DNA from 2 places in the Nocardioides sp. CCNWLW216 genome. Region 1 is predicted to be linked to the other one. Evidence: predicted binding sites of a transcription regulator. Region 1 holds the regulator's gene; the other holds the start of a gene.
The links. The regulator LexA, encoded in region 1, represses DNA repair genes until DNA is damaged. The targets are predictions, from matches to a motif close to TCGAACANNTGTTCGA.

Region 1 (15,271 bases):
CTCGACCACCGAAAGCCCGCGACACCACTCCTCCGTCACGGCCACTCGACCACCGAAAGCCCGCGACACCGCTCCTCCTCGCGGGGGGTATCGAGACCAGGAACGCCGCAGGGGCGGGGCCACCTGGCCCCGCCCCTGTCTTCCCCGGCCCGTCAGCCGGGGTCGAGGCGGCTGACGAAGTCTGTGGTGGCGCTACTCGGTGGGGACCCGGAGCTGCTGGCCGGCCACGAGCACCGTGGAGTCGAGACCGTTGAGACGCTCGATGCGGGAGATCATCGAGCGGACCTGACCGTCCTCGGAGGCGTCGGCCGCGATCTCCCAGAGGGTGTCGCCCGTGCCGACCGTGACTACGGTCGTCGACTCGACCGCGCCGGGCTCCGGCGTGGCCACCGAGCCAGCAGCCAGGACCAGCCCGATCCCGAGCACCACCGCCAGGCCGAGCAGGAACACCACGAGCCGTCCGCGGCGGGTGAGCCGGAGCTCCCCGCGGGTCGTCGACAGGGTGCTCAGTCGGACGGGGCTCAGCTGGATCGTGCTCATTGGGACCTCCTGGGGAAGTGGCGGTCAGCCTCGGTGCCTGACCACAACCGCATGTCTAACGGCGGCCACCGACAGTCCGGTGCGGGCCAGCTGGTCGATCAGACGTTCGATCGAACATGTGTACGAGGCTAGAGCAGGTGTTCGAACGAAATCAAGGGCTCGACGAACATTTGTTCGAACATGGTCGGCCCGACACGCCGTTCGAACACGTGTTTGAAGCGGGGCGGTCGGATCGGTACGGTGTGGCCCACGAGCATCCCGGCGAAAGGCGTCACCATGGCCAGCAAGAAGAACGTCAGCGAGCTGCCCGACGGGCCGCCGGACGCGACGGGCCTGACCCCGCGTCAGCAGCGCGTGCTCGCCCACATCAAGGACAGCATCGAGAAGCGCGGCTACCCGCCGAGCATGCGCGAGATCGGCGACGCCGTCGGCCTCACGAGCTCCTCGAGCGTGGCTCACCAGCTGAAGTCCCTCGAGGAGAAGGGCTTCCTCAAGCGTGACCCGCACCGACCGCGGGCGCTGGAGGTCTTCCTGCCCGAGGTGATGGCCGCCCGCCGCACGCTCTCCAGCGCCGAGGAGACGTCGTACGACGAGACCGGCCTCGGCGACTCCGCCCCGACCCCGGCCAACGTGCCCCTGCTCGGCCGGATCGCCGCCGGCGGTCCGATCCTCGCCGAGGAGCGCTACGAGGAGGTGTTCCCGCTCCCCCGCCAACTGGTCGGCGAGGGCGAGCTCTTCCTGCTGGAAGTCGCCGGCGACTCGATGGTCGACGCCGCCATCTGCGACGGCGACTACGTCGTGATCCGCAAGGAGCAGACCGCGGAGAACGGTGACATCGTCGCCGCCCTGCTCGACGGCGAGGCCACCGTGAAGACCTTCAAGCGCAAGGACGGGCAGGTCTGGCTGATGCCCCACAACGAGGCCTACGACCCGATCGACGGCACCCACGCGACGATCCTCGGCAAGGTCACGGCGGTGCTGCGACGAGTCTGATCCGGGTGGGTGGGCGTGCGAGGATGGCGCGTCCGCCCTCCCCTTGGATGGAGATCTCGTTGCGCGCTCGTCACCGTTCGCTGCTCGCCACCGTCGGCGCCGTCGCCGTCGCCGCCGCCCTGTTGAGCCCTCCCGGGGCTGCGCGCGCGGCTGACGACCCCGCCGTCGTGCCGATCACCGAACCGACCGGGGCAGCCGACGCCACTGCCCGCGCCGTCGAGGTGCTCGAGCAGGCCGACGAGATCGTGAGCGGTGAGGTCGACGGCCGGGACGCGAGCCTGGCTCTGCTGGAGCTGGCCCGCACACGCTCGGCCCTCCCCGCCGCACGCCGCGCGGAGGCCGATCGGATCCTGGCCCGTCCGACCGACACCCCGGACACCGACGCCGGCGGCCGGTTCGGCTACGCCGCCAACGCACTCCCGACCCAGGCCTGCCAGGGCGGCTTCTGCGTGCACTGGGCCCGCGCCACCTCCGACGCCCCGGACCTGACCGACGCCGACGCCAACGGCCGGCCCGACTACGTCGACCGGGTCTTCGCGACGCTGCTGAAGGTCAGTGGCACCTACGTCGCCGCCGGCTACCGCAAGCCGGTCTCCGACCGGACCCGCGGTGGCGGGACCAACCAGTTCGACGTCTACCTCGTCGACACCGGCCGCGAGGGCCTCTACGGCTACTGCGTCCCCGAGGGCGTGACGTCCAGCACCCAGCGCAGCGCTCAGGCCTACTGCTCGCTCGACAACGACTTCGCCAGCAAGCAGTTCCCGGCCAACACCCCGGTCCACAACCTGCAGGTCACCACGGCCCACGAGTACTTCCACGCCGTCCAGTTCGCCTACGACATCACCGACGACCTCTGGTTCCTCGAGTCGACGGCGACCTGGGCCGAGGACGAGGTGTACGACGCCGTCAACGACAACATCCAGTACCTCCGCAACAGCCCGATGTCGCAGCCGCGCACCCCGATCGACAAGGGCCAGGACCTGCGCGTCTACGGCAGCTGGATCTTCTTCCGCTACCTCAGCGAGCTGGAGCCGGGCTCGCGCGGCGGGATGCCGACCATCGTCCGGGACATCCTGACCAAGGCCGCCGGACCGGCGTACTCGCTGCAGGCGGTGCGAGCGGTGCTGAAGGAGCGTGGTCGGTCGATGACGGCCACGGTCGCCCGCTTCTCGGCGGCCAACCGGCACCCGGCCCGCAGCTACCGCGAGGGCGCCCGCTACCCCGTGACCCGGCCCGAGGGCACCGCGCGCGTCGCCCGCAACCAGCTCCGCCGCGCGTCGCTGAAGCTGAACCACCTCAGCAGCGGCACCGTGCGCTACCGGCCCGGCAAGCGGACCAACCGGGCGAGCACCCGGCTGCGGATCGCGGTCGACCTCCCCCGCCGGACCCGGCCGACCGCCGCCGTGGTCACGGTGCGCCGGGAGTCGGGCAAGATCTCCTCTCGCCTGGTGCGCCTCCGGCCCTCCGGGGCCGGCCTCCTGAGCGTCCCCTTCGTCGACGGCCGGATCGCCTACGTCGACGTCACCCTCGTCAACGCCGGCACCCGCTACGCGTGCGGCCGCGGCACGGTCTACTCCTGCCAGGGCCGTTCGCTCGACGACGGCCTGCGGCTGCGGGTGCGGGTGCGCGCCGTCACCCGCTGAGCGGCTGCCGGATGAACAACGCGTGACGTCCGCGGTCAGGGCGTCACGCGGACGCTGACGGGTCGTTGGACGATCCGTGACCGCCTCCGGACCTGACCACGTCCTGCCGCTGCCCCGCCGTACCGTGCTCGCCACCGGCGCGGCGGGGACCGCGCTCACGGCGACCTCGCTGGTGGCCGGCGAGCCCACCGCGGAGGCGGCGCGCCCCGGCGCCCGCTTCTTCCGGCACGGCGTCGCCTCCGGTGACCCGCTGCCGCACCGGGTGGTGATCTGGACCCGGGTCACGCCGACCCCGGCCGCACAGCCCGGCTCCGGCAGGGGCCCTCGGGTCCGGGTCGGCTGGGAGGTGGCGACCGACCGCCGGTTCCGGCGCGTCGTACGACGGGGTGCGTTCGCGACCGGTCCGAGCCGCGACCACACGGTCAAGGTCGACGTCACCGGGCTGGAGCCGGCCCGCTGGTACTACTACCGGTTCACCTACCGCGGCGCCCGGAGCCGTCTCGGCCGGTTCCGCACCGCCCCGGCCCACGACGCGCTGCCCGGCCACGTCCGCTTCGGGGTCGTGTCCTGCGCCAACTGGCAGGCCGGCTACTTCGGGGCCTATCGCGGGCTCGCCGCCCGCGACGACCTGCACGCGGTCGTGCACCTGGGCGACTACTTCTACGAGTACGCCCCCGGCCAGTACGGCGCCGGCGCCGACGACACCGACGTACGACGGCACGTGCCCGCGAAGGAGGTCGTCAGCCTCGCCGACTACCGCCGACGACACGCGCAGTACAAGACCGACCCGGACCTCCAGGCCCTGCACGCCCGCTACCCGTGGATCGTCACCTGGGACGACCACGAGGTCACCAACGACCAGTGGAGCGGCGGTGCTGAGAACCACACGCCCGGCGGGGGCCTGAACGGCGAGGGCGACTTCCGGCGGCGCCGCGCCCGGGCCCACCGGGCGTACGACGAGTGGATGCCGGTCCGCCTCGACGGCACCGCCCGGCTCGGCGACGGCGACCGGCTGTTCCGCCGGCTGCGCTTCGGCCAGCTCCTCGAGCTGAGCATGCTCGACCTGCGCACCTACCGCAGCGAGCAGGTCTCGACCCCGGCCGTCGACGCCGGCGTCAGCGATCCCGACCGCACGATCCTGGGCGGCCGGCAGCTGGCCTGGCTGAAGTCGTCGCTGAGCCGCGAGCGGGCGCAGTGGAAGATCGTCGGCAACCCCGTGATGATCGCGCCGCTCGGCCTCGGCGGGCTCCCCGACGAGCTGATCGCGCCGCTCAACTCCTTCCTCGACCTGTTCCCCGAGGACGGGGTCACCATCAACACCGACCAGTGGGACGGCTACACCGCCGACCGCAACGAGATCTTCGGCCACCTGCGCGACCACCAGGTCACCGACACCGTCTTCATCACCGGCGACATCCACGGCGCCTGGGCCGCCGACCTGCCGTACGACGCGTCGACGTACCCGCTCACGGGGTCGGCCGGCGTCGAGTTCGTCTGCACGTCGGTGACCTCCAACAATCTCAAGGACGCGCTCGGCACCCCGCGCCGCAGCCCGGTCAACCTGGCCGCCGAGCAGGCGATCCTGGCCGCCAACCGGCACCTGAAGTACCTCAACTTCGACGACCACGGCTTCTCCGTCCTCGACGTGACCCCGGAGCGGGCGCAGATGGACTGGTACGTCATCGGCTCCCGGAGCACGCGCCGCACGCCGGTCACCTGGGCCCGGTCCTTCCAGACCCGGGCCGGCACCGGGCGGGTCGTGGCGGTCGACCGGCCGGTGGGTCGCTGATGTGCCGGGACGGCACCCCGGGTGCCTTCGAGCGCGGACTGGCCGAGGTCCGCACGGGGCGTCGTACCCTCCTGCAGGCGGGTGGCGCCGGACTGGTCTTCTCCGCCGTCGCGGGGCTGCCCGAGGTCGCCGAGGCGGCGGTGCGCACCGGTCGCCGGGCCTACGTGCTGGTCATCGACGGCTGCCGGCCCGACGAGATCGACAGCGGCCTGACCCCGAACCTGCGGGCGCTGCGGGACGGCGGCCTGCGGTTCCCGCGGGCCTCCTCGATGCCGATCGCGGAGACCATCCCCAACCACGTGATGATGATGACCGGGGTCCGGCCCGACCGCAGCGGCGTCCCCGCCAACGCGGTCTACGACCGGCGTGAGAGGGCGGTCCGCGACCTCGACCGGGCCTCCGACATCCGGGTCGACACGATCATCGAGCGGCTGAACCGGCGTGGGCTGCGGACCGGGACCGTGCTCAGCAAGGAATACCTGTACGGCGTGTTCGGCGGCCGGGCGACGTACCGCTGGGAGCCGGCGCCGATCATCCCCGTCTCGGGACACGCCCCCGACCTGTTCACCATGCGCGCGGCCCTGGACATGCTCGACGACCTCGACCCGCACCTGATGTTCGTCAACCTCGGCGACATCGACCGGTTCGGCCACGTCGACCTGACCGGCGGGTCGCTGAAGGTGCTGCGTCGTACGGCGCTGGTCGGCACCGACCGGCTGGTGGGGCGGTTCGTGGACCGGCTGAAGGAGACCGGGCGCTGGGAGCGCTCGATGGTGGTCGTGCTCGCCGATCACTCGATGGACTGGTCGACGCCGGGCAACCTGATCTCCCTGCAGCCGGTGCTGGCGGCCGACCCGTTCCTGGCCGGCCGCTTCGTGATCGCCGACAACGGCGGCGCGGACCTCGTCTACTGGACCGGTCCCGCCTCGCAGCGCAGCCAGGCGGTGGCCCGGATCCGGCGGCACGCGGCGGCCGTCCCGGGCGTGCTGGCGTCCTACGACCGTCGTACCAAGGGTCTGCGGCTCGGCCCGGAGGCCGGCGACGTCGTCGTCTACTGCCGGGCCGGTTGGCGCTTCAGCGACCCCGACCCGACCAGCAACCCGATCCCCGGCAACCACGGCCACCCGGCGACCCGGGCGATCCCGTTCTTCATCTCCGGTGGGCACCCGGTGGTCCCGCGACGCCGGGCCTCGTCGGCCCACGCCCGGACCGTCGACGTCGCACCGACCGTCGCCCGGTTCTTCGGCCTGCGCCGGCCGCGGCGTGGCTGGGACGGTCGCTCGCGGCTGTGAGCGTCGGCATCCGGCCGACGGATCCGGCCCCGGCGGTCGAGCGGTGAGGCCACATCATCAGCCCCCGGGTCGGTGCATCGAGCACCGCCACTCCGGGCGCACTGTCCGGACACGCGGTGCGGCGGTGTGCTGTCCACCGGAACGGCCCTCGGCCGGGTGGACCACTCACCGTCCAGGCCTCGCCCCGCGACGACTCAGCGGGCGGTGGCGGACAGGCGGGCCAGTGCCTTGCGGACGACGGCCGGGTCGGTGGTGGTCCACATCGGCGGCAGGCTGGAGCGCAGGAAGCCGCCGTAGCGGGCGGTGGCCAGTCGCGGGTCGAGGACCGCGACAACGCCGCGGTCGGAGGTGGTGCGGATCAGTCGGCCCGCGCCCTGGGCCATCAGCAGGGCGGCGTGGGTGGCGGCGACCTGCATGAAGCCGTTGCCGCCGGCCTTGTCGGCGGCCTTCTGGCGCGCCGACATCAGCGGGTCGTCGGGCCGCGGGAACGGGATCCGGTCGATGAGCACCAGCTGGCAGGTGTCGCCCGGGACGTCGAGGCCCTGCCACAGCGACAGGGTGCCGAACAGGCAGGTGTGGGGGTCGGCGACGAACTGCTTGGCCAGCTCGGGGAGCTGGGCGTCGCCCTGGGCGAGGGTGGTCAGGTGGGGCAGCCGCTCGCGGACCGCCTCGGCCGCGGTCTCGGCGGCCCGCCGCGACGAGAAGAGCCCGAGGGTGCGGCCCTCGGCGGCGTCGACCAGCTCGACGATCTCGTCGAGCTGGGCCTTCACCAGCCCGTCGCGACCCGGGGGCGGCAGGTGGCGGGCGACGTAGAGGATCGCCTGCTGGCCGTAGTCGAACGGTGAGCCGACGTCGATGCCCCGCCAGGGCAGGCCGGTGCCGGACGCGTGGGCGTCGGCGGGCGCACCCTCCAGGACCCGCTCGGTCGGCTTCAGCCCGACACCGGTCGCGACCGCCCCGAAGTCGCCGCCGAGCATCAGGGTCGCCGAGGTCATCACGACGGTCTTGTCGGTCAGCAGCTTGTCGCGCATCGTGCCCCAGACCTGCAGCGGCGCCACGCACAGCCGCGGCGGGATCCGCTCGGTGCCCTCCCCCATCCACAGCACGTCGGCGTCGGAGAAGGCGGCCATCCGCTCGGCGGTCGCGAACACCTCCTGCACGGCGCCGCGCGCCTGGGTCCGGCCGGCGTCGGCGTCGCCGTCCTTGTCGGGCTTCGGGTACGCCGAGAAGCAGGCCCGCGAAGCGTCGCGCACCAGCACCAGCGCGTCGGCGAGGTCCTCGGGCACCACCTCGAACCGGCCGGCCGTGGCCTCGCCCATCGCCGCCCGGAGCGCGTCCGCGGCGTCGGCCAGGTCGTCGGCCTCGGAGCCGTCGACGTAGCGCTGGGAGCGGCGCGCGGAGCGCTCCACCTCGGCCGCCCACAGCTCGTCGGTGGCGGCCTGGGTGACCCGGGCGGTCAGCTCGTGGGCCTCGTCGACGACGACGACGTCGTAGTCGGGGATCATCGGGACCCCCTCGATCGCGTCGATCGCCAGCAGCGAGTGGTTGGTGACGATGAGGTGGGAGCGGTGGGCCTTCTCCTTGGCCAGCTCGGCGAAGCACTCCTGGCCGAACGGGCACTTGGCCGCACCGAGGCACTCGCGGTGGTTGACGCTGACCTGGCGCCACTCGCGGTCGGTGTGGCGCGGGGCGTGGTCGCGCTCGCCGCTGCCGCCGTCCTCGGCCGTCTTCTCCGCCCAGGCCCGCAGCTCCAGGATCTTGGCGCCCATCGAGCCCTCGGGCATCTGCACCAGCGCCCCCTGGTCGTCCGGGACGCCCTCGCGGACCCGGTGCAGGCAGGCGTAGTTGGACCGGCCCTTCAGCACGGCGTACGACGTGTCGACGCCCGGCGTGCCCTTGACCGCCTCGGCCAGCCGCGGCAGGTCGCGCTCGACCAGCTGGTGCTGCAGCGCGAGCGTCGCGGTGGCCACCACGACCCGCTCGCGGTGCAGCAGGCTGGGCACGAGGTAGCCCAGCGACTTGCCCGTGCCGGTGCCGGCCTGGACGAGCAGGTGGCGCTCGTCCTCCATCGCCGCGGCGACCGCCTCGGCCATCGCGACCTGGCCGTCGCGCTGCTGACCGCCCAGCGCCTCGACGGCGGCGGTCAGCACCTGCGTCACGGCGGGGGTCTCGGGCACCCGTGAACCCTAGACGCCCGGACCGACGCCCGCGGCGGCTGTCCCCAGGCCGCCGCGGGAAGCCCCGGTGGACTGGGCTAGAACCGCAGGTGCTCCAGGTAGAGCCGACCGACAGCGGCGCTGGTGAGCGGGCTGACGTCGGGGGTGTCGTTCTCGACGATGTACTCCTCGACGCGGTGCCGGCGCAGGATCCGGGCGAAGTCCACGACGCCGGTGCCGAGGTCGCTCATGTCCCCGGTGGCGGCGTCGCGGTCCTTGACGTGGAACTGGCGCACCTCCTGCGGAGCCCGCCGTACGACGTCGATGGCGAAGCGGTCCGGATCCGCCGCGCCGGTGTTCACCCCACCCGTGTAGGCCCAGTAGAGGTCGACCTCCAGGTGCACCAGCCGCGGGTCGAGCCGCTCGGTCAGGACCTCCCACGGCGTCACCCCGCCGCCCAGGTCGGTCGTGAACTCGTGGGCGTGGTTGTGGTAGCCGTAGCGCAGGCCGTAGCGCTTGGCGAGGGCCGCCTCCTCGTTCATCCGGTCGGCCCAGCCCTGCCACTCGGCGAGGCTGTTGGAGGCCAGGTAGGGCACCACGACGTAGCGCTGGCCCAGGGTCGCGGCGTTCTCCAGCTTGGTGCGCAGCGCGGTCCGGTCGGCGCTGAGGCCGTCGTGGCTGGACGTGGCCCGGATGCCGAGCCCGTCCAGGAAGGTGCGCAGCTGGGCGGCGGTGCGCCCGTAGTAGCCGGCCAGCTCGACGCGGGTGTAGCCGTACTGCGCGAGCCGCTGCAGCACGACGTCGAAGCCCGCCTGCCCGCCCAGGGCGGCGCGCAGCGTGTAGAGCTGGATGCTGATCCTGTCGTGCGGCACGCCGCGCGAGCGGCCGTCCCCGTGGCGGCCGCCCGCGGCGGCGGGCGAGGCGAGCCCCGACCCGACCGCGGCGACCCCGGCGGCACCGAGCGCCGCTCCCCTGAACAGCGAGCGGCGACTGGCGCCCTTCTCCTCCAGCGAGCGGCGCAGCGCGCCCTCGCCGTCGTAGCCGAAGCACATGACGGTGGTTCCTTCCCGAGAGAGTGGTGGTGCAGGTGAGTCAGTCGTCGGTGGCGAACGCCGCGTCGAAGGCGGCCGTGGGGGCGTCGAAGGCGAGTCCGCGCACGAACTCGAGGGCCTCGGGCGCACCGCGCAGCCGGTCCATGCCGGCGTCCTCCCACTCGATGGAGATCGGGCCGTCGTACCCGATCGTGTTGAGCATCCGGAAGCACTGCTCCCAGGGCACGTCGCCGTGGCCCGTGGAGACGAAGTCCCAGCCGCGCCGCGGGTCGGCCCACGGCAGGTGCGAGCCGAGCCGGCCGTTGCGGCCGTTGCCGGTCTGCCTCTTCGCGTCCTTGCAGTCCACGTGGTAGATCCGGTCCTGGAAGTCCCAGAGGAACCCGACCGGGTCGAGGTCCTGCCAGACGAAGTGCGACGGGTCCCAGTTGAGGCCGAACGCCTCGCGGTGGCCGATCGCCTCCATGGCGGCCTTGGTCGTCCAGTAGTCGTAGGCGATCTCGGACGGGTGCACCTCGTGGGCGAAGCGCACGCCGCACTCGTCGAAGACGTCGAGGATCGGGTTCCAGCGGTCCGCGAAGTCGCGGTAGCCGGCGGCCACCATCTCCTCGGTGGCCGGCGGGAACATCGCGACGTACTTCCAGATCGAGGAGCCGGTGAAGCCGACGACGGTCTTCACGCCGAGCCGCTGAGCGGCCCGGGCGGTCATCTTCATCTCCTCCGCGGCCCGCTGGCGGACGCCCTCGGGGTCGCCGTCGCCCCAGATCCGGGACGGCAGGATCGCCTGGTGGCGCGCGTCGATCGGGTCGTCGCAGACCGCCTGGCCCTTCAGGTGGTTGGAGATCGCGAACAGCTGCAGCCCGTGCTGCTCGAGCAGGTCGAGCCTGCCCTGCACGTAGGCGTCGTCCTCGGCCGCCTGCCACGGGTCGAGATGGTCACCCCAGCAGGCGATCTCGAGGCCGTCGTACCCCCAGCCGGCGGCCAGCTTCACGACCTCCTCGAAGGGCAGGTCGGCCCACTGGCCGGTGAACAGGGTGATCGGGCGGCTCATGTCGGGATCTCCTGCCAGGTGCGGGTGTCGGAGCTGGACTCGACGGCGGCGAGCACGCGCTGGACCTGCAGGCCGTCGGCGAACGTGGGAGCGGGGTCGGTGCCCGCGGCGATCGCCTTCACCAGGTCGACGACCTGGTGGGTGAAGCCGTGCTCGTAGCCGAGCCCGTGGCCGGGCGGCCACCAGGCCTCGACGTACGGGTGCTCGGGCTCGGTGACCAGGATCCGGCGGAAGCCCGCGGTCTCGGCCGGCTCGGAGGCGTCGTACAGCTCCAGGACGTTCATGTCCTCGAAGTCGAAGGCCAGCGAGCCCGCCGAGCCGTTGAGCTCGATCCGGATGGAGTTCTTGCGGCCGGTCGCGAACCGGGTGGCCTCGAAGATGCCGAGCGCGCCGCCGGTGAAGCGGCCGATGAACACCGCGGCGTCGTCGACGGTGACCGCGCCGCGGTCGCCGTCGGCCGTGGGCCGCTCCTTGACGAACGTCTCCAGCTGCGCGGACACCTCGAGGATCCGGTCGCCGGTGATGTGCTGGGTCAGGTCGATGATGTGGGCGCCGATGTCGCCGAGCGCGCCGGAGCCGGCCTTCTCCTTGTCGAGGCGCCAGGTCAGCGGGGCGTCGGGGTCGGAGATCCAGTCCTGGAGGTACGACGCCCGCACGTGCCGGATCTCCCCGATCCGACCCTGCTCGACGAGCCGGCGGGCCAGCGCGATCGCCGGCACCCGCCGGTAGGTGAAGCCGACCATCGCCCGCACCCCGCGCTCCGCGGCGGAGGCGGCGGCCGCGGCCATCTCCTCGGCCTCGGTCACCGAGTTGGCCAGCGGCTTCTCGCACAGCACGTGCTTGCCGGCGGCGAGCGCGGCGATCGCGATCTCCGCGTGGGTGTCCCCCGGCGTGCAGACGTCGACCACGTCGATGTCGTCGCGGGCCACGACGGCCCGCCAGTCGGAGGAGCTCTGGGCCCAGCCGAGCCGGTCGGCGGCGTCAGCCGCGCGAGCAGCGTCGCGCCCGACGGCGACCGTCATCACCGGGTCGAGCGGCAGGTCGAAGAATCGGGGCGCGCTGCGCCAGGCCTGCGAGTGGGCGGCGCCCATGAAGGCGTGCCCGATCATGGCGACGCGCAGGGGTCGAGCGGGGTCGGTCATCAGGGATCCTCCCGGATGGGGGGCGTGCCCGCCCCGGGAGAGAGGGGCGGGCACGCCATTCGTGGGCGACGGTCAGGAGTCGAAGCAGAGGTCCCGGTACTCGGCCACGTTGTCGGCCGAGACCACCGGTGCGTTCAGCACGACCCGCTTCGGCACCTCGACCTGGACCAGGTCGGAGAGCCCCTTGCCCTGGGCGATCAGTCGCGCCAGCTTGATGCCGTCGGCGGCCTGGGTCGGCGGGTAGATGACCGTGGCCTCCATCTCGCCGGCCTCGATCCAGTCCATCGCGTTGCAGGAGCCGGCGCCGCCGATGAAGGCGAACTCGTCGCGCTCGGCGGCGTCGAAGGCCGCCTTCACGCCCACGCCCTGGTCGTCGTCGTGGTTCCAGATGATGTCGATCTTGTCCTCGGCCTGCAGCAGGTTCGCCGCGACCTCCTCGCCGGACTCGACGGTGAACTCGGCGGCGACGCGACGGTCGACCTCCTGGTCGCACGCCTCCAGCGCGTCCGCGAAGCCCTGCGAGCGGTCCTGGGTCAGCGGCAGCGCGTCGATGCCGGCGATCTCGGCGATGACCGGGTCGGAGATGTCGTTCTCCTCGATCAGGCCGCAGGCGTAGGTGCCGGCCGAGACGCCCATGCCGTAGTTGTCGCCGAGCACGGTGGTGCGGGCGGCGAACGGCGAGGAGAACTCGCGGTCGACGTTGATCACCGGGATGCCGGCCTCCATGGCCTGGATGGCGGTCTCGGTGAGCGCGGCACCATCGGTCGGGAGGAGCACGATCGCGTCGACGCCGTCGTTGATGAAGGTCTCGACCTGGGCGATCTGCGCGCTGGGGTCGTTGGTGCCCTCGGCGAACTTCAGCTCGATGTCGTCGTACTTCTCAGCGGCCTCCTGGGCGCTGCTGTTGATGGCGGCGAGCCATCCGTGGTCGGCCGCCGGACCCGAGAAGCCGATGGTGACCGTGTCGCCGGTGTCGTCGTTCGAGCTCACCGTGCTGGCGGTGGTCTCGTTGTCACCGGAGTCCTCCGGCTCGTTGCTGGTGCAGGCGCTGAGCACCAGGCAGGCGACCGCCGCGACGGCGACGCCGACGAGCGGGCCCCGGCGACGCGGAAGGGGACGTGCGGACATGGTTTCTCCTCGGGTTGTGTGGTGCTGGACGGCGTGGGCGGGTGCCACGCCGCCCTAGGTGGTGTGGGAAGAACGGCCGGCGAGGCGCTGCTGGAGCAGCACGGCGACGACGATGATCAGGCCCTTCGCGACAGCCTGGGCCGAGCTCGAGAGGTCGTTCTGGACGAAGACGTTCGAGAGCGTGGTGAAGATCAGCACGCCGAGCACGGTGCCGACGATCGTCCCGCGGCCACCGCTCAGCAGCGTGCCGCCGATGACCACCGCGGCGATCGCGTCCAGCTCCCAGAGCGTGCCGTGGGTCGACGACCCGGTGGTGGTCCGGGCCGTGATCATGACGGCGGCGATGCCGCAGCACAGGCCCACCAGGCCGAAGATCATCACCGTGTGCCGGCGGACGTTGATGCCGGCCAGACGAGCGGCCTCGGGGTTGCCGCCGACCGCGACGGTGCGACGCCCGAACGTCGTGCGGTTGAGCAGCACCCAGCCGATCACGGAGACCAGCGCGAACATCCACACCAGCATCGGAATGCCGATGAGGTCCGCGCGGAAGAAGTCGGCGAAGCCGTCGACCTTGACGATCTGGGTACGCCGGTCGGCGATGATCTCGGCGAGTCCGCGGGCCGACGCCAGCATGGCCAGGGTGGCGATGAACGACACGATGCCGCCGTAGGCGACCAGCAGGCCGTTCACGAGCCCACACGCGACGCCGACGAGGAGCGCCGTGCCGACCATGACGATCCAGTGGATGTCCTCGGCCATGGTCTGGGTGGCGAGGGTGGTGCACCAGACGCTGGCCAGGGCCGCGATCGCGCCGACCGAGAGGTCGATGTGGCCCGCGGTGATGACGAAGGTCATGCCGATGCTGACGACGCCGATGACCGAGGCCAGGCGCAGGATCGTCAGGAGGTTGTCGACGCTCGCGAAGTTGTCGCCCGCGGTCGCGACGCCGACCACGCACAGCACGATCAGGGCGACGACCAGGCCCAGGTTGCGCCCGACCCCGCTGCCCATCACCGCGGCCAGCGAGCTCTGGGGAGTCGCGGTGTGGAGTGCGGCCTTCTCGACGCGCACGCTGTCCTGGCTCATGCCGGAACCTTTCCTTCCATGACGAGATCGAGGACCGTGGCCTCGTCGATCGCAGTAGCGGCGGACTCGTGGACGACGGCGCCCTCCCGGACGACGAGCACCCGGTCCGCCAGGCCGAGCACCTCCTCGATCTCGCTGGAGACGACCACGACGGCGACGCCGCGATCGGCCAGGGACCGGACGAGCTGGTAGATCTCCGAGCGGGCCCCGACGTCGACGCCGCGGGTGGGCTCGTCGAGGAGCAGGACCCGGCACTCGCGCATCAGCCAGCGGGCGAGCACGATCTTCTGCTGGTTGCCGCCCGACAGCGTGCGGACCGCCCGGGTGACCCCGGTCGGACGTACGTCGAGGCTGGTGGTCAGTGCCTCGGCCTCGCGCTGCTCCGCGCCACGGTCCAGGAACCCGAACCGGGCGAAGCGCGACATCGACGAGACGGTCACGTTCTTGAAGACGGCCTCGTCGAGCAGCAGGCCCTGGCTCTTGCGCTCCTCGGGTGCGAGCCCGATCCCGGCCCGGACCGCGCGGTCCACCGAGCCCCGGCGCAGCGGCTTGCCGTCCACGGCGACCGTGCCGGCCGAGGAGCGGCGGGCGCCGTACACGGTCTCGAGGATCTCGGAGCGTCCGGCGCCGACCAGGCCCGCGAGCCCGACGATCTCGCCGGCGTGGACGGTGAGGTCGACGTCGCGGAAGACGCCGGCGTGGGCCAGCCCGCGCACCTCGAGCACCGGGGCGCCCCGGTCGCGCTGCTCCGCGGAGCGCTCGGGGAAGACGTACTCGATCGAGCGGCCGGTCATCAGCTGGATCAGCCGGCTGGTGGGCGTCTCCTCGACCGGCAGCCCGGTGGCGACGGTGACGCCGTCCTTCAGCACGGTGATCCGGTCGCCGATGGCGCGGATCTCCTCGAGGCGGTGGGAGATGTAGACGATGGCGACGCCCTCGGCGGTGAGGCCGCGGATCACTCGGAAGAGGTTGTCGACCTCGCCCTGGTCGAGGACCGCGGACGGCTCGTCGAGCACCAGGAGCCGGGTGTCGTGCGAGAGCGCCCGGGCCATGCTGACGACCTGCTGGCCGGCCGGCGAGAGGTCACCGACCAGGCGGTTCGGCGAGATCTCGGCGTGCCCCAGGCGGGCGAGCAGGTCGCGGACGATGCTGTTGGTGCGCTGCCGCTGCGTCAGGCCGCCACGGGAGAGCTCGTGGCCCAGGAACACGTTCTCCGCGACGCTGAGATGCGGGACCAGGTCGAGCTCCTGGTAGATCGTCGCGATGCCGGCCTTGATCGCCGCCATCGGGGAGCCGAGGCTGATCTCCTCGCCGTCCCAGACGATGGTGCCCTCGTCGGGCTGGTGGGCCCCGGCCAGCACCTTGATCAGGGTCGACTTGCCGGCGCCGTTCTGGCCGAGCA
Region 2 (15,271 bases), on a different contig from region 1:
GCGGCGGTGACCAGCCGGATCGGGCTGATCGGCACGGCGTCGACGACGTACTACGAGCCCTACAACCTGGCCCGGCTGTTCGCCTCGCTCGACCACCTCTCCGGTGGCCGGGCGGGCTGGAACATCGTCACCACCGGCGCCGCGCAGGCCGCGGGGAACTTCGGACTGGCCGAGCACCCGGTGCACGCCGAGCGGTACGCCCGGGCCGACGAGTTCGTCGAGGTCGTCACGAAGCTCTGGGACAGCTGGGAGGACGGCGCCCTGGTGGCCGACCCGGCCAGCGGGCTGTTCGCCGACACCGACCGGATCCACCCGATCGACCACGTCGGCGCGCACTTCTCCGTCGCCGGCCCGCTGAACACCGCGCGCTCGCCGCAGGGCCGGCCGGTCTACGTGCAGGCCGGGTCCTCCGAGGACGGCCGGGGCTTCGCGGCCCGGTGGGCGGAGGCGGTCTTCACCGCCCACCAGACCCTCGGCAACGCCCAGGAGTTCTACCGCGACATCAAGGAGCGGGCCCGCCGGCAGGGCCGCGCCCCCCACCAGCTGAAGGTGCTGCCCGGGATCAGCCCGGTCATCGGCTCGACGACGCGCGAGGCCCAGGAACGCCACGACGAGCTCAACGCGCTCACCCAGCCGGAGTACTCGCTGGAGCAGCTGCACCGGCTGACCGGGGCCGACCTGTCGTCGTACGACCTCGACGGGCCGTTCCCCCGCCATGTCGTCGACGTCCGTGGGGACCGGGCCGCCAGCAGCCGCTCGCAGCTGGTGCTCGACATCGTCGACCGCGAGCAGCCGACCATCCGCCAGCTGCTGCACCGTCTCGCCGGCGCCCGCGGGCACCGGGTGGTCGTCGGGACTCCCGAGCTGGTCGCCGACCAGATGCAGGACTGGTACGAGAACGGCGCCGCCGACGGATTCAACGTGATGCCGCCCTGCCTGCCCGGCGGCTTCGACCTGTTCGCCGACGAGGTGATCCCGCTGCTGCGCCGGCGCGGCCTGTTCCGCTACGAGTACGGCGGCCGCACGCTGCGCGACCACCTCGGCCTCCCCCGGCCCGAGAGCCAGTACGCCCCGACCTCCCAGAAGGTGATCGCGTGACGGACTTCTCCACCTACCGCGACCTCGGCGTCACCGGCGTCAAGGTCAGTCCCTTGACCCTGGGCGCCATGATGTTCGGCGCCTGGGGCAACCCCAGCCACGACGAGTCCGTCCGGGTCATCCACCGGGCGCTCGACGCCGGCATCAACGTCATCGACACGGCCGACGTCTACTCCCGCGGCGAGTCCGAGGAGATCGTCGGCAAGGCGCTCCAGGGCCGCCGCGACGACGTGTTCCTGGCGACCAAGTTCCACGGGGCGATGTCCGACGACGACCCCAACCAGGGCGGCAACTCGCGGCGCTGGATCATCCGCGAGGTCGAGCACAGCCTGCGCCGGCTGCGGACCGACCACCTCGACCTCTACCAGGTGCACCGCCCCCGGCCCGAGGTCGCGATCGACGAGACCCTGGCCGCGCTGTCGGACCTGGTCCACCAGGGCAAGATCCGCTACCTCGGGACGTCGACGTTCCTGCCGTCCCAGGTGGTCGAGGCGCAGTGGACCGCCGAGCGCCGGCACCGCGAGCGGCCCGTGACCGAGCAGCCGCCGTACTCGATCCTCGCGCGCGAGGTGGAGCGCGACCTGCTCCCCACCGCGCAGCGCCACGGCCTGGGCGTGCTGCCCTGGAGTCCCCTCGCCGGCGGCTGGCTGACCGGCCGCTACCGGCGGGAGGCCGGCGAGCACGTGGTCTCGTCGCGGGTCCGGCGCCAGCCGGCGCGCCACGACCCGGCGCTGCCCGAGAACCGCCGCAAGCTGGAGGCGGTGCACGCGCTGCAGGACCTCGCCGACGAGGCCGGGATCTCGCTGATCCACCTCGCCCTCGGCTTCGTGCTCGAGCACCCGGCGGTGTCGTCGGCCATCATCGGGCCGCGCACGCTGGAGCAGCTGGAGTCGCAGCTCGGGGCCGAGAAGGTCGCGCTGCCGCGCGACGTGCTGGACCGGATCGACGAGATCGTGCCGCCCGGGACGACCCTCAACGACGCCGACCGGGGCTACGCACCACCGTCGCTGGGCGAGCCGCGGGAGCGCCGTCGTACGGGCTGAGGAACAAGAGTCATCTCTAGTGTGAGGTGGCCCGAACAGGCCATCCACAAGTTCTCCACGGACCGCCCACAGTTCGTGCCCAGGCCGGTCGAACGGCCCGGACGGCGCCGTACCCGCAGGTAGCGTTTCCGCCAGTTCCGGCGATCGGCCACCCCATTCCGAGGGTGCCCCGACGTCGGTTCTGTCATGTCGTCTGAGCGCTCCCGGCTGCGGGAGCCCCGGCTGGGGGGCCGGCTCGTCCATGCGTGTTCTGAGGTTCTCGACGAGGGACGGCCTACGCCGGTCCCTGACCGTCTTCCTGTCCTTCCTGCTCGGCGTCGCCGGGCTCACCCTGCTGGGTTCCGCGCCCGCGTCGGCCTCCGTGCCGGCCTACGAGTGCACGGGCAACACCATCTACGCCCTCAACGGCGCCGACCCGTGGACGATCTACAAGCTCAACTCGTCCACCGGTGCCGCGACCGAGAACGGCGAGCTGCTCGCGAGCGGGACGCACACCGCCAACGCGCTCGCGCTCCCCAACGGCGGCGGCCGGTACATCTACGGCTTCGACCGGACCGAGAACACGGTGCTGCGCTTCGACGCCACCAACCACGGACGCCAGAGCTGGGCGGCCCCGGCCAACAGCAGCGCCGGCAGCGTGATCGCGGGTGCCATTAACCCGCAGAGCGGCATCTACTACTACGCCTCCAGCGGCTCGTCCTGGAAGCTGTTCGCGTTCAACATCTCGACCAGCACCGCGCTCGGGCAGGTCGGCACGATCTCGGGCTCGGGGCTGTCGAGCAACGGCGACATCGCCTTCGACGCCCTCGGCAACATGTACGTCGTCAGCAACGCCGACGCCACCGCCGCAGGCGCCTTGGCGCGCGTGAACGGCACCGTCCCGACCACCGCCGGCTCCGCCGCGCTGACGGTCACCAAGCTCGCCGACACCCCGGCCGGCGCCGGCCAGTACACCTCGATGGCCTTCGACGGCACCGGCGCGCTGGTCATCGGCGCGGGCAGCAGGTACGTCGGTCGCGTCAACCCGACCACCGGCGCGATCCTCTCCTCGACGACCACCTCGGCGAGCTTCGTCGACTTCGCCTCCTGCGCCGTGCCGAGCACCGCCCAGGCCCAGGTCTCCCTGCCCTCCGGGCGCTACGACGGCGACGACCAGTTCGTCGTCTCGGTCACCGGCAGCGGCGTCACCACCGGCAACACCGGCACCACCGCGGGCACCGACTCGGGCCTGCAGGACGACTCCGCCGAGGTCGCCGGGCCGGTCGTCGTGCTGCCCGGCTCGTCGTACACGATCACCCAGACGGGGACGTCGACGACGAACCTGAACGACTACACCTCGACCTGGGCGTGCGTGAAGGCCTCCGACGGCAGCGCGGTGGCCTCCGGCACGGGCAGCACCGGCACCTTCACGATGCCGGGCACGACCGGCACCAACGTGGTCTGCACCTTCACCAACGTGCCGCTGAAGCCCGGGATCACCCTGACCAAGACCGGCTCGGCGATCGCCGACCTGGACGGCAACGGCCCGGACGTGGGCGACACCATCACCTACGGCTTCAAGGTCACCAACACCGGCGTCGTGACGCTGTCGTCGGTCGGCGTCTCGGACCCGAAGCTGGGCACCATCACCTGCCCCACCGGCACCCTGGCCGCCGGCGCCTCGCGCACCTGCACGTCGAAGACCTACACGCTGACCCAGGCCGACGTGGACGCGGGCAAGGTCGACAACACGGCCACCGCGTCCGGCACCGGCCCGACCGGCACCGTCGTCACCGCGACCGACTCCGTGACCACCGCGGTGACCGCCAACCCGGCGATCTCGCTGGTCAAGGGCGGCACGCTCTCGGGCAGCACGATCACCTACACCTTCACGGCGACCAACACCGGCAACGTCACCCTGCAGCCGGTCACCGTCACGGACACCAAGGTCGGCACGGTCACCTGCCCCACGACCGCGGTCGCCCCCGGCGCCTCGATCTCGTGCTCGCCGAAGACCTACACGCTGACCCAGGCCGACCGGGACGCCGGGAAGGTCGACAACACCGCGACCGCCACCGGCACCGCCCCGAGCGGCACCAAGGTCACCGCCCCGTCCTCGGTCACCACGACCGTCGCCATGCTCCCGGCCGTGGACCTGACCAAGACCGCCTCGACGATCACCGACAGGACCGGCAACGGCGTGGACGCGGGTGACACGATCACCTACTCGTTCAAGGTCGCCAACACCGGCAACGTCACCCTGCAGCCGGTCACCGTCGCCGACGCCAAGGTCGGCGCGATCACCTGTCCGACCACCGCGGTCGCCCCCGGCGCCTCGGTCAGCTGCTCGCCGAAGACCTACACACTGACCCAGGCCGACGTGGACGCCGGGAAGGTCGACAACACCGCCACCGCCACCGGCACCGCCCCGAGCGGCACCAAGGTCACCGACCCCGACTCGACCTCGACCGTGATCACCTCGGTCCCGGCGATCGCGCTCGACAAGTCCGCCTCGGCCGTCGCCGACACCGACGGCAACGGCATCGACGCCGGTGACACGATCACCTACTCGTTCAAGGTGACGAACACCGGCAGCACGACCCTGCAGCCGGTCACCGTCGCCGACGCCAAGGTCGGCGCCATCACCTGCCCGACCACCGCCCTCCTGCCCGGCGCCAACGTCTCCTGCACGCAGAAGGCCTACACGCTGACCCAGGCCGACGTGGACGCCGGCAAGGTGGAGAACACCGCCACCGCGACCGGCACCGCCCCGAGCGGCGCCAAGGTCACCGACGCCGACACCACCACCACGCTCCTCACGGCCACCGCCGCGATCGAGCTCGACAAGACGGCCGGCAGCGTCGCCGACAGCGACGGCAACGGCATCGACGTGGGCGACACCGTCACCTACTCGTTCAAGGTCGCCAACACCGGCAACCTGACGCTGCAGCCGGTCACCGTCACCGACGCCAAGGTCGGCACGGTCACCTGCCCGACGACCGCCCTGGTCCCCGGCGCCTCGCTCTCCTGCTCCTCGAAGAGCTACACGCTGACCCAGGCCGACGTCGACGCAGGCAAGGTCGACAACACGGCCACCGCCACGGGCACCACCCCGACCGGCGCCAAGGTCACCGGCCCCGACTCCACCTCGACCGTGCTCCCGGCCGCTCCCGCCCTCGACCTCGACAAGTCCGCCTCGGCGATCGTCGACAAGACCGGCAACGGCGCCGACGCCGGTGACACGATCACCTACTCCTTCAAGGTCACCAACCTCGGCAACGTCACCCTGACCTCGGTCGGCGTGAGCGACGACAAGGTCGGCACGGTCACCTGCCCCGGCGGCCCGCTGGTCCCCGGTGCCTCGGCCACCTGCACCTCGAAGGCGTACACGATCACCCAGGCCGAGGTGAACGCCGGCAAGGTCGACAACACCGCCACCGCGACCGGCACCGCCCCGAGCGGCACCAAGCTGACGGCGAAGGACTCCACGTCCACCGCCGTGCCGGCCCGCCCGGAGCTGACCCTGGTGAAGTCCGCCTCGGCGGTCCAGGACCTCGACGGCAACGGCCCGGACGCCGGCGACACGATCGCCTACTCGTTCAAGGTCACCAACACCGGCAACCTGCCGCTGAACCCGGTGACGGTCGCGGACCCGAAGGTCGGCGCGGTCACCTGCCCGACCGGTGAGCTGGCTCCCGGCGCGAGCATCAGCTGCGGCCCCGCGTCGTACACGCTCACCCAGGACGACGTGAACAACGGCAAGGTCGACAACACCGCGACCGCCACGGGTACGACGCCGGCCGGCACCGCGACCCCGGGCGTCAAGGTCACCTCGCCCGGCACCGTCACGACCCCGGTCGCGACCGCCCCGGCGATCGACCTGGTCAAGGCGGCCTCGGCCGTCAAGGACCTCGACGGGAACGGCACCGACGCCGGCGACACGATCACCTACTCCTTCTCGGTGACCAACGTCGGCACCGTGACGCTGAACCCGATCACGGTCGCGGACCCGAAGGCCGGTCCGGTCACCTGCCCGACGGGCGCGCTGGCTCCGGGCGAGTCCGTGGAGTGCACCCCGGTGACCTACACGATCACCCAGGACGACGTCACCTCCGGTGCCGTGGTCAACACGGCCACGGCGACCGGCACCACCCCCGCCGGCACCAAGGTCACCGACAGCGACACCGTCACCACCCCGGTGGTCGGCCGGGCCGCGCTGAGCCTGCAGAAGAAGGCGGGCGCGCTGCGCGACCTGAACGGCAACGGCCCGGACGCGGGTGACACGATCGAGTACTCGTTCACCGTCACCAACACCGGCACCGTGCCGCTGCACGGCGTGACCGTAGCGGACCCGAAGATCGGGCCGGCGACCTGCGCCAGCAGCTCCCTCGAGGTCGGCGAGAAGACCGCGTGCGGCCCGCTCACCTGGACCGTCACCGACGCCGAGCTGGACGCCGGGGTCGTGAAGAACACGGCGACCGCGCGGGGCAACGGCCCCGACGGCACCGCGGTGACCGGCAGCGACTCGACCACCACCCCGGTCGTCCGCGCACAGGCCGACCTGGCGATGACCAAGACGGTCGACAAGGCCGCACCGCGGGTCGGCGACACCGTCACCTACACGCTGAAGGCGACCAACAAGGGCGTCGGCAACGCCGAGCACGTCGTGCTCCGCGACACGCTCCCGACCGGTGTCACGCTGGTCTCGGCGCAGGCGCCCTGCACCGTCGCGGGCGCCACCGTCACCTGCGAGCTCGGCACCCTGGCCGGCGGCGCCAGCCGGGCGGTCACCGTCACGGCCACCGTCGACGCGCTGCCGACCGGTCCGGCGCACCAGCACCTGCTGGACGTGCAGAAGCAGGAGGTCCACGTCGACCTCGAGGCCGGCCAGACCCGCACCGTCCAGGTCTCGTGCGCCCCGGGCTACGTGGTCACCGACGGCTCCGGCCGCATCGACCACGTCGACCAGGGCACCGGTTCGCCGGCCGACGTCCGCATCACCGAGTCCCGTGCCACCGCCGCCGGCACTTGGCAGGTCACCATGACCAACCAGTCCTCCGGCCGCGCGCAGGGCAAGGCGTTCGAGGTCTGCGTCAGCGACACCAGCGAGACCGTCCAGGGCCACCAGCACGCGCTGGTGATCTCCGACCCGGTGACCGCCACGCAGGAGATCAGCGGCCGCACCACGGTCGACCTGTCCTGCACCGCCGGCCAGGTGCCGATCCAGCCCGGCTACCTGCTGGACGGCGTCGCCCGGGTGCTCACCAGCACCGCGAAGGGTGACACCGGCTGGACCTGGACCGTCGAGGGTGCCGCCACCAGCGGTGACTTCTCGATGCGCTGCCTGAGCCGCACCACCAGCCAGGCCGCCGGTCACGCCCACCCGCTGGGCTTCCAGCAGGTCCGCCAGAGCGTCACGGTCGAGCCGGGCCAGACCGTCGAGGTGACCGTGTCCTGCGCGTCCGACGCCAAGGGCGTCGTCGCGGGGTACGACGCCGAGGCCGGCCTGGTCTCCCTCGGCAACGACCCGCGCCCGGTGGTCCGCGTGTTCAAGTTCCTCAACCCGACCTCCGAGCCGCTCCAGGCCGACCTGTTCCTGCAGTGCCTGTCGCTGCGGAACCAGACCGGCGCCGGCGCGAACACGGTGGTCGTGAACACCGCGACCGCGAGCACCACCAGCCCGGAGGCGAGCACGGCCGACAACGCGAGCTCGGCCCGGATCGACGTCGACACCTCGGCCCCCACGGGTCCGAAGACGCCGACCGCGCCGGTCACGACCTCCCCGGTCGTCACCGTCGCCAGCCCGGTCTCGGCCGCCGCCCTGGTCGCCTCGCAGGCGGTTCGCACGACGGTCTCCTGTGCCACCGGCACCACCTGTGTCGGCACGGCCACGCTGGTCGCGGTCAAGACGGTCAAGGTCGGCGGTCGCAAGATCGCCAAGGGCACCGTCCTGGCCAAGGCGAGCTACCGGGTCAAGGCCGGCAAGAGCACGGTCCGCCTGGTCAAGACCAAGGCCGGCAAGAAGGCGCTCGGCAAGCTCGGCCGGGCCCGACTGGTCGTCGGGGGCCGCTCCACGGTGGTCAAGCTGAAGCACTGACCGACTCCCCCACACGCGACGCCGAGCAGCTCCTGGAGCTGCTCGGCGTCGCGCGCCTCAGGCCCCCGTATGTCGCGGTCGACGAGACGACCAGGGCTGCAACTGAAGCGGATGTCCCCGTGGCGGGCCGGCACCCCGGCCCGCCACGCCTCCATCCCGGTCCACGGTCCCCGGCGCGACGGGCACACGTGGCGCCTGCTCGACGACGAGGTGTGGCGCTACCTTCCGCGCGCGCCGATCCCGGCCGTGCTGGTCGGTGTGGTCGGCCTCGCCCTTCTCGTCGCCGTCTCGACCTTCTCCGGCAGGGGCGCGGCCCGGGCCGCCGCGGTCCTGGCCGCCGTCACCGTGGGCGCGATCCTCGTCATCACCCCCACCGGCGGAGCGACCAGCGGACGACCAGCCTTCGCCCGGGCGTGGGCATCCGACGCAAGCTCGGCAACGACGACCAGACCCTTGGCCTGGTGAACGTCCTGGGCAACATCGCCCTGTTCATTCCTCTTGGCTGGTCTGTCACAGCCCTGGCCCTCCAGTCCCGGACCACCGCTGCGCGGACCGGCCTCGCGCTCGGCGGCCTGGCGGGACTCGTGCTCTCCGTGTCCATCGAGGTGGCGCAGTACTTCCTCGGTCGGGCCGCGGACGTCGACGGCGTGCTCCTCAACGCGACCGGCGTGCTCCTCGGAGCCGCTGGCAGCGCCGTCCTGGGCATGGTCGTCCGCGCAGATCGACGACGAGCGTGCCCGTAGCCCTGCCGAAGGTTCTCGGTCAGGGCTGCGGGGTGGTGCCGGTGTGGTCGCGTCTGAACGTCAGTCCGTTCGGGCTGCGCCAGACGAACGTCGTGTCATCGACCTTGTCGTAGCGCCACCGCGTGTGGGTCTTGGCGCGGTGATGTCGTCGGCAGAGTGGTGCGATGTTGCAGTCGCACGTCGGACCGCCGTTGGATGCTGGGTTGCCGTGGTCGTGGTCGCAGGACCTCGCCCGGCGGCGGCACCACGGGAACACGCAGGAGTGTTGAAGCAGGGCCTGGCGTTCTTTGAGCCGGTCGGGGACTTCGTAGGCGTCGACGTGGACGTGGCCGGCCAGGTCGATGATCGGCTTGATGACGACCTGGCTCTCTCCGTCCCGGCACCAACTCTTGACCTGCTCGACCGAGATCATCGACCGGGTGTTCTCGACCCGCGCGATGGCGGCATCGGCGAGGTGCACGTGCACGACGACCTGCCGGGGTCGCTTCCGGTCCGGGTCGGGCTCGGCGTTGAGGTCCAGGGTGAGCTGGCGTCGAGCGAGGTCACCGACGGCGATGGACCGGCGTACGTCGAGGGAGAGCCCGTCGGCGATGGTGCCGAGGTGGGTCGCACCCCGAGCGACCGCGTCCTCCAGATCCAGTGCGTCGACCAGGTCCAACGTTCCGCGGACTTCGACATGGCCGTCGAACGAGACCTGCTGGACCTCGATGTCGAAGTGCCGCACCTCGGCCGCATCCCGCGCCCGCTGGGCCGCGGCCTCGGGGTCGAAACGGGTCCGCGCTTCTTCGATGGTGCGGTCGAGCTGGGCGATCGAGATCTTGTGTGCGGTCGCGGCGACGTGAAGGTCGACGAACTCGGCACCGTCCTCGGGGAGGTCGATGGTCTCCGCCGCGATCCGTCGCGCCTTCCACACCGGCAGGTCGAGGGACTGGACGCGTTCGTAGACCCTGGGGAGTCGGTGGGCGAGCTCGAGGGCGTGTCCGAGGTAGATCCGCCCCGAGTCCGACGACAGGCCGAGCGCGGCGGAGAACTCCAGCACACTGAGCTCGGCGATCAGGGGTGCGCCGGGTCCGGCGATGGCCATCTCGTCCTCGCAGCCCGGCACCCACGCCGCGGCGGCATCGTGCAGGGAGTCGGTGGAGTGCATGCCGGCCCAGGTGACGGCGGCGGCGAGCTGGTCGGCCTCGGCCTGGAGCTGGGCGGTGCGTCGGGCGCGCACGTACGACAGCACCGCCGAGGCGGTGTCGCAGTCGTCGAGGTCCCGAGCCATGCCTTCATTCTAGTCGAACAGGTGATCGAATGCGAGGGTTGTTCACAACCTTGTTCGAACGGTCGACCCCAGGTGACCGAAAGCTAGAAGCAGGCTCGTGATGGCCCTTGATCACCGCGGACGGTGAGCCCCCTTGTCTCTGTAAAAAGTCTTTGAACCGGCCTGGTGTCAAGCGCAGACGGCGCGGCAGAGGCCGGCTCGAACGAGGTCAGCGGCAGGGCTGCGGGGGTCTCGACGGGCGCTCAGGACTTCGTCCTTCACGGGAGAGACCACCGGCGGCGGGGACCGGCGGCGGGGGGCGACCACCGGCGGGGACCGTCGGAGCCCCGGGGCGAGGCAGAGGTCAGCGGGGGGAGGACTCCGCGCGGCGCAGGGCCGACAGCTCGGACACCGACGTCCGCTTGATCGGCTCGAGCGGTTTCGGCCGGCGGAAGCGCCGCGGCTTCACCACGCGCACCGGGCCAGGCAGGTCGAGGGCGGCGAGGCGGGCGTCGTACGCGGGGTTGGCGGCGCCGGGGGCCCAGATGTGCTCGACCCCGTTGGTCTCCAGGAAGGCGCGATAGTGCGCGGCCAGGCCGGGGAAGCGGGCGGCGAACTCGGTGTAGTCCGCGCCTTCGGCGAGTTCGCGGACCGAGAGGTCCTCGCCGGACGGCATGCCCGTGAACTCGCGGTAGGGAATCCCGTGATACTGCGCCAGCTCGAGGGTCCGCGAGTCGTACGACATCACGACGGCCGGGACGCGGGCGAGGATCGCGGCGATCGCTCCGTGGATCCGGGTGCCGAACGCGAACGAGAAGTCGCGGAGGTGGTCGACCCAGGTACGGGCATCGACGAAGAAGCGGATCCGGTCCTCACGGTAGAGCGGATGGCCGGTGCCGAGCGGGCCGTGGCCGTCGTAGGTGTCGAGGTCCTCGCCGCGGAGCAGCAAGCGCAGCCGGTGGTGCTCCTGCGCCACGAACTCCAGGCGCGGGTACTCGACGACGCTGCGGTCGACGAGCGAGCGCATGCCGCCGGTGTAGGTGAGGTCGATGCGGCTGCTCGCGTCCACCGCACGCGGCTCGACGGTGAATCCGTCGACGCTCGTGAACAGCGACGGGCAGCCGATCACGTCGACGAGCGGAGCCGGGAAGCCGAGCTGCTCGAGGTAGCCGGCGGTGCGCTCCCCGCGTACGCCGATCGACGCCGAGCGGTCGAGCACGGCCCGCACGAACCGGGTCACCGAGGCGTCGAGTTCCGGGCCCGCGTCAGGTCGCCGGGCGTTGAAGCCCATCTGGGCCCCGACCCCCACGACCACGACCGGGATGTGGAGGTGCTCGATGAGCTCGGAGTAGGTGTCGAGGTAGCGGGCGAACGACGGACGGAACGCGTTGGCGAACGGCAGGACCAGCTGGTCGAAGCGCTCGTCGACGTACGCCGCCAGCCGACGGGGGTTCTTGGTGCTCTGGAGCACGAACCCGTCCGTGACGACCTCGGCTCCGGGCACGCTCACCGTCCGGTGGACCGCGGAGGAGAACAGCAGGTTGCCGGAGTTGGCGCCGAAGACGCCGGTGCCGCCACCGACGGCCAGGCTGCGTTCCGGGCTGAGGACCTGGAACGGGCTCTTCCCGGCCCGGAGCAGGATGCGCGACACAGGTCGGGACCCTACCCGCGCGGAGGCGATCAGTTCTCGGCGGCCTTCTCGGCGCCACGTCGCCAACGGATGCCGGCCTCGAGGAACCCGTCGAGGTCACCGTCGAAGACCGAGGAGGGGTTGCCCTCCTCGTAGCCGGTGCGGAGGTCCTTGACGATCTGGTAGGGGTTCAGCACGTAGTTGCGCATCTGGTCGCCCCACGACGCCTGGACGTCGCCGCGCATCGAGTCGAGGTGGGCCTTCTCCTCGGCCTTCTTCAGCGCGAGCAGCTTGGCCTTCAGCACGACCATGGCGCTGGCCTTGTTCTGCAGCTGGCTCTTCTCGTTCTGGCAGGACACGACCGTGCCGGTCGGGATGTGCGTGAGGCGTACGGCGGAGTCGGTGGTGTTGACCGACTGGCCGCCGGGCCCTCCGGAGCGGTAGACGTCGACGCGGATCTCCTCGTCGGGCACGTCGATCTCGTCGGTCTGCTCCAGCACCGGCACCACCTCGACGGCGGCGAACGACGTCTGGCGGCGACCCTGGTTGTCGAAGGGGCTGATCCGCACCAGGCGGTGGGTGCCGGCCTCGACCGAGAGGGTGCCGTAGGTGTACGGCGCGTGCACGGCGAAGGTGGCCGACTTCAGCCCCGCCTCCTCGGCGTACGACGTCTCGTAGACCTCGACCTTGTAGTCGTGCTGCTCGGCCCAGCGGACGTACATCCGCATCAGCATCTCGGCGAAGTCGGCGGCGTCGACGCCACCGGCGCCGGCGCGGATGGAGACCAGCGCCTCGCGGGCGTCGTACTCGCCGTTCAACAGGGTGCGGACCTCGAGCGACTCGACGGCCTTCTTGACCCGCTCGAGCTCGCGCTCGGCCTCGGCGAGCGAGTCGGCGTCACCCTCCTCGGTCGCGAGCTCGGCCATGATGCCGACGTCCTCGATGCGGCCGAGGAGCTCGTTGAAGCGGTCGAGCGTGCCCTGGAGCGTGGACAGCTGGCCGGTGATGCGGGTGGCGCGGTCGACGTCGTCCCAGAGGTCGGGGGCGGCGACCTGGTCGCTGAGGTCGGCGATGTCGCGCTGCATCGCGTCCAGGTCCATGACCTGACCGATGGTCCCCATGGTCGCCTGGAGCTGCTTGACCTCTACGTCGTAATCTCGGCCTGCCACAAGGAGCAAGGTTACGGCCGGGTGGGTGGCCGCGCCTACTTGCGGCCGAAGACCTGCGCGACGTACCAGCTGCCGCCGGCCTTGCGCGCGCCGATCCCCATCAGCCGGTAGCGCGGCTGGAGGATGTTGGCGCGGTGCCCCTCGGACTTCATCCAGCCCTCGCGGACGACGGAGCGGCCGGTCGTGTAGCCGACGGCGACGTTCTCGCCGACCATGCTCAGTCCACACCGGCGCAGGATCGGCCCGAGGTCCTGGTGGAAGATCTCGCGTTGCCGCGCCATCCGCTTCGCCTGCTTGACCGCGAACCGGGTCAGGCACCTGTTCTTCCGCAGCTCCGCCCGGTCACGCTGCTCGCGCTGGGCGTTGGTGGAGGAGAACGCGGCGTTCGAGTAGCGCTGCTCCGCCGTCGCGGCGGCGGCCGGTGCGGTCGAGGGCACGACGAGGGCCAGCAGCAGCACGGCCAGGGCGGTGGCCAGGACTCGGTTCATGGTCTCGCTCCCGGGTACGTCGGACGGCGGTGGACGGCTCGTGCGGACCTGGTCGGTACCCCACGTCGGCCCCATCATCCTCCCGTACGACGAGGGCGCGCCCGATCGGGCTCGGTCGGTCAGCGGACCGGCGTGAACTGACGCGCCGCGACCCACCAGCCGTCGTCCTCCCGGACGAGGGTCCAGGTGACGACCGTCGGCGGGTGGTCGAGGTCGACCTCATCTTCCGGCCCGGCGGCGTACGCGCCGGTCGTCACGATCGCCAGGTCGGGGCGCGGCAAGTGCAGGTCGAGGACGACGAAGCGCGCCGACCGCGGCGGTCCGCCCGCCGCGAAGGCCGCGACGTGGGCGGCCCGGATCGCCTCGCGTCCGACCGCGCGCGCTCCGTTGGCGATCACCGAGCGCGCGTCGGGGGCGAAGCGGGCGACGCAGCGGTCGGGATCGCGCGCGGTGATCCCCGCGGCGACGTCCTCGAGGAGTGCGGTGATCTCGGCGGTGATCTGGGCGGTCATGACGCCCAGTCAAGAACTTCAAGCGGACGTGAGGTCAAGCACTTTCCCGCATTCCGTGCACACGACCCACTTGTGCACGTTTCAATTTCCTCGTTGTCCTCAGGCGAGCGGGCGACGTGCCGATGTCGACTCGATCCTCAACTCGGAAGGCCCGCATGACCCGCCGCAGCCGTCGTACCGCCGGACTCCTCGCTCTCGCGACCGTCGTCGCCGCCCTCGTGGCCGGCCCGACGTCGAGCGCGAGCAGCGTCTCCCCGCCCGCCCCGACGACCCTCCAGAAGGCTCGGGTGGCGGCCCCGGAGGTGTGGCAGCAGGCGCAGCAGGCGCACGCGGAGAACCCGACGAACCCGCTCGCCGGCCGGCTCTGGGGCGTGTACGACGGCCCGCAGGAGCACGTCAGCGCGTCGTACCAGCGGTCCACCGGCACGGCCCGGGAGCTGCTCGGCAAGATCGCCCTGCGCCCCAAGACCAAGTGGTACGGCGCCTGGGTGCCGGACAGCTCGATCCGCGACCAGGTCACGAAGTGGATCGCCTCGTCCCAGGAGGGCGACCCGGACAAGCTCGTCCAGATCGCCGTCTTCCGGATGAAGCCGTGGGAGGGCGAGGCCTGCCAGCGGCGCTCGACCGCGGCCGAGAAGCGCAGCTACAAGCGCTGGATGCGCGAGCTCGCCGTCGGGATCGGCTCGACCCCGATGGCCGTCGTGATGCAGCCCGACATGCCGTTCCTGTGGTGCTCGCCCGACAAGGCGGCGAAGGCGCGGCTGATGACCTGGGCCACCCAGCTGCTCTCCGCCCTCCCCCGCACCAGCGTCTACCTCGACGCAGGCGCGGCCGACTGGTGCCAGAACGGCCGGGGCGGCAACCCGGAGACCTGCGCGCAGCTGCTGAAGGCGACCGGTGTGAAGTACGCCCGCGGCTTCGCTCTCGACTCCACCCACTACAACGGCCCGGTCGAGAACATCCGGCACGGGGTGCGGATCGCCGAGATCCTGCGCCGCGACGGCTTCGGCACCAAGCACTTCATCGTCGAGACCGCCAAGAGCGGCCGCCCGATGTCGTGGTCCCAGGTGATCCCGGCCAAGGGCTCGACGATCAACGACAACGCCCGGGTCTGCACGCGGGTCACCATGAAGCGCTGCGTGACCCTCGGCATCCCGCCGACCGCCCGGCCGGCCAGCGCCGAGTACGGCCTCCCCGCCGACGTCCGGAAGGCCGCGGCGACGTACGTCGACGGCTTCGTCTGGTTCGGCCGCCCCTGGCTCT

Region 2: V7S47_RS03735 (HNH endonuclease signature motif containing protein) is a predicted target of LexA. The motif match lies at 10,244-10,259, and genes of this name have one in related genera.

The regions. Positions count from the first base shown of each region.
Region 1 covers NZ_JBBBBJ010000018.1:52-15,322, forward strand. Annotated here, with positions in the region: gene V7S47_RS25190 (LysM peptidoglycan-binding domain-containing protein) at 193-540, opposite strand; gene lexA (transcriptional repressor LexA) at 817-1,533, shown strand; gene V7S47_RS25200 (MXAN_6640 family putative metalloprotease) at 1,593-3,176, shown strand; gene V7S47_RS25205 (alkaline phosphatase D family protein) at 3,253-4,965, shown strand; gene V7S47_RS25210 (alkaline phosphatase family protein) at 4,965-6,257, shown strand; gene V7S47_RS25215 (ATP-dependent DNA helicase) at 6,452-8,434, opposite strand; gene V7S47_RS25220 (sugar phosphate isomerase/epimerase family protein) at 8,512-9,465, opposite strand; gene V7S47_RS25225 (sugar phosphate isomerase/epimerase family protein) at 9,506-10,513, opposite strand; gene V7S47_RS25230 (Gfo/Idh/MocA family protein) at 10,510-11,655, opposite strand; gene V7S47_RS25235 (substrate-binding domain-containing protein) at 11,728-12,783, opposite strand; gene V7S47_RS25240 (ABC transporter permease) at 12,838-13,869, opposite strand; gene V7S47_RS25245 (sugar ABC transporter ATP-binding protein) at 13,866-15,271, opposite strand, start outside.
Region 2 covers NZ_JBBBBJ010000001.1:780,109-795,379, reverse strand. Annotated here, with positions in the region: gene V7S47_RS03760 (LLM class flavin-dependent oxidoreductase) at 1-1,098, shown strand, start outside; gene V7S47_RS03755 (aldo/keto reductase) at 1,095-2,141, shown strand; gene V7S47_RS03750 (DUF7507 domain-containing protein) at 2,383-8,217, shown strand; gene V7S47_RS03745 (hypothetical protein) at 8,329-8,682, shown strand; gene V7S47_RS03740 (VanZ family protein) at 8,631-8,960, shown strand; gene V7S47_RS03735 (HNH endonuclease signature motif containing protein) at 8,980-10,230, opposite strand; gene V7S47_RS03730 (polysaccharide pyruvyl transferase family protein) at 10,574-11,860, opposite strand; gene prfB (peptide chain release factor 2) at 11,890-13,008, opposite strand; gene V7S47_RS03720 (CAP domain-containing protein) at 13,044-13,496, opposite strand; gene V7S47_RS03715 (YybH family protein) at 13,616-14,008, opposite strand; gene V7S47_RS03710 (glycoside hydrolase family 6 protein) at 14,164-15,271, shown strand, end outside.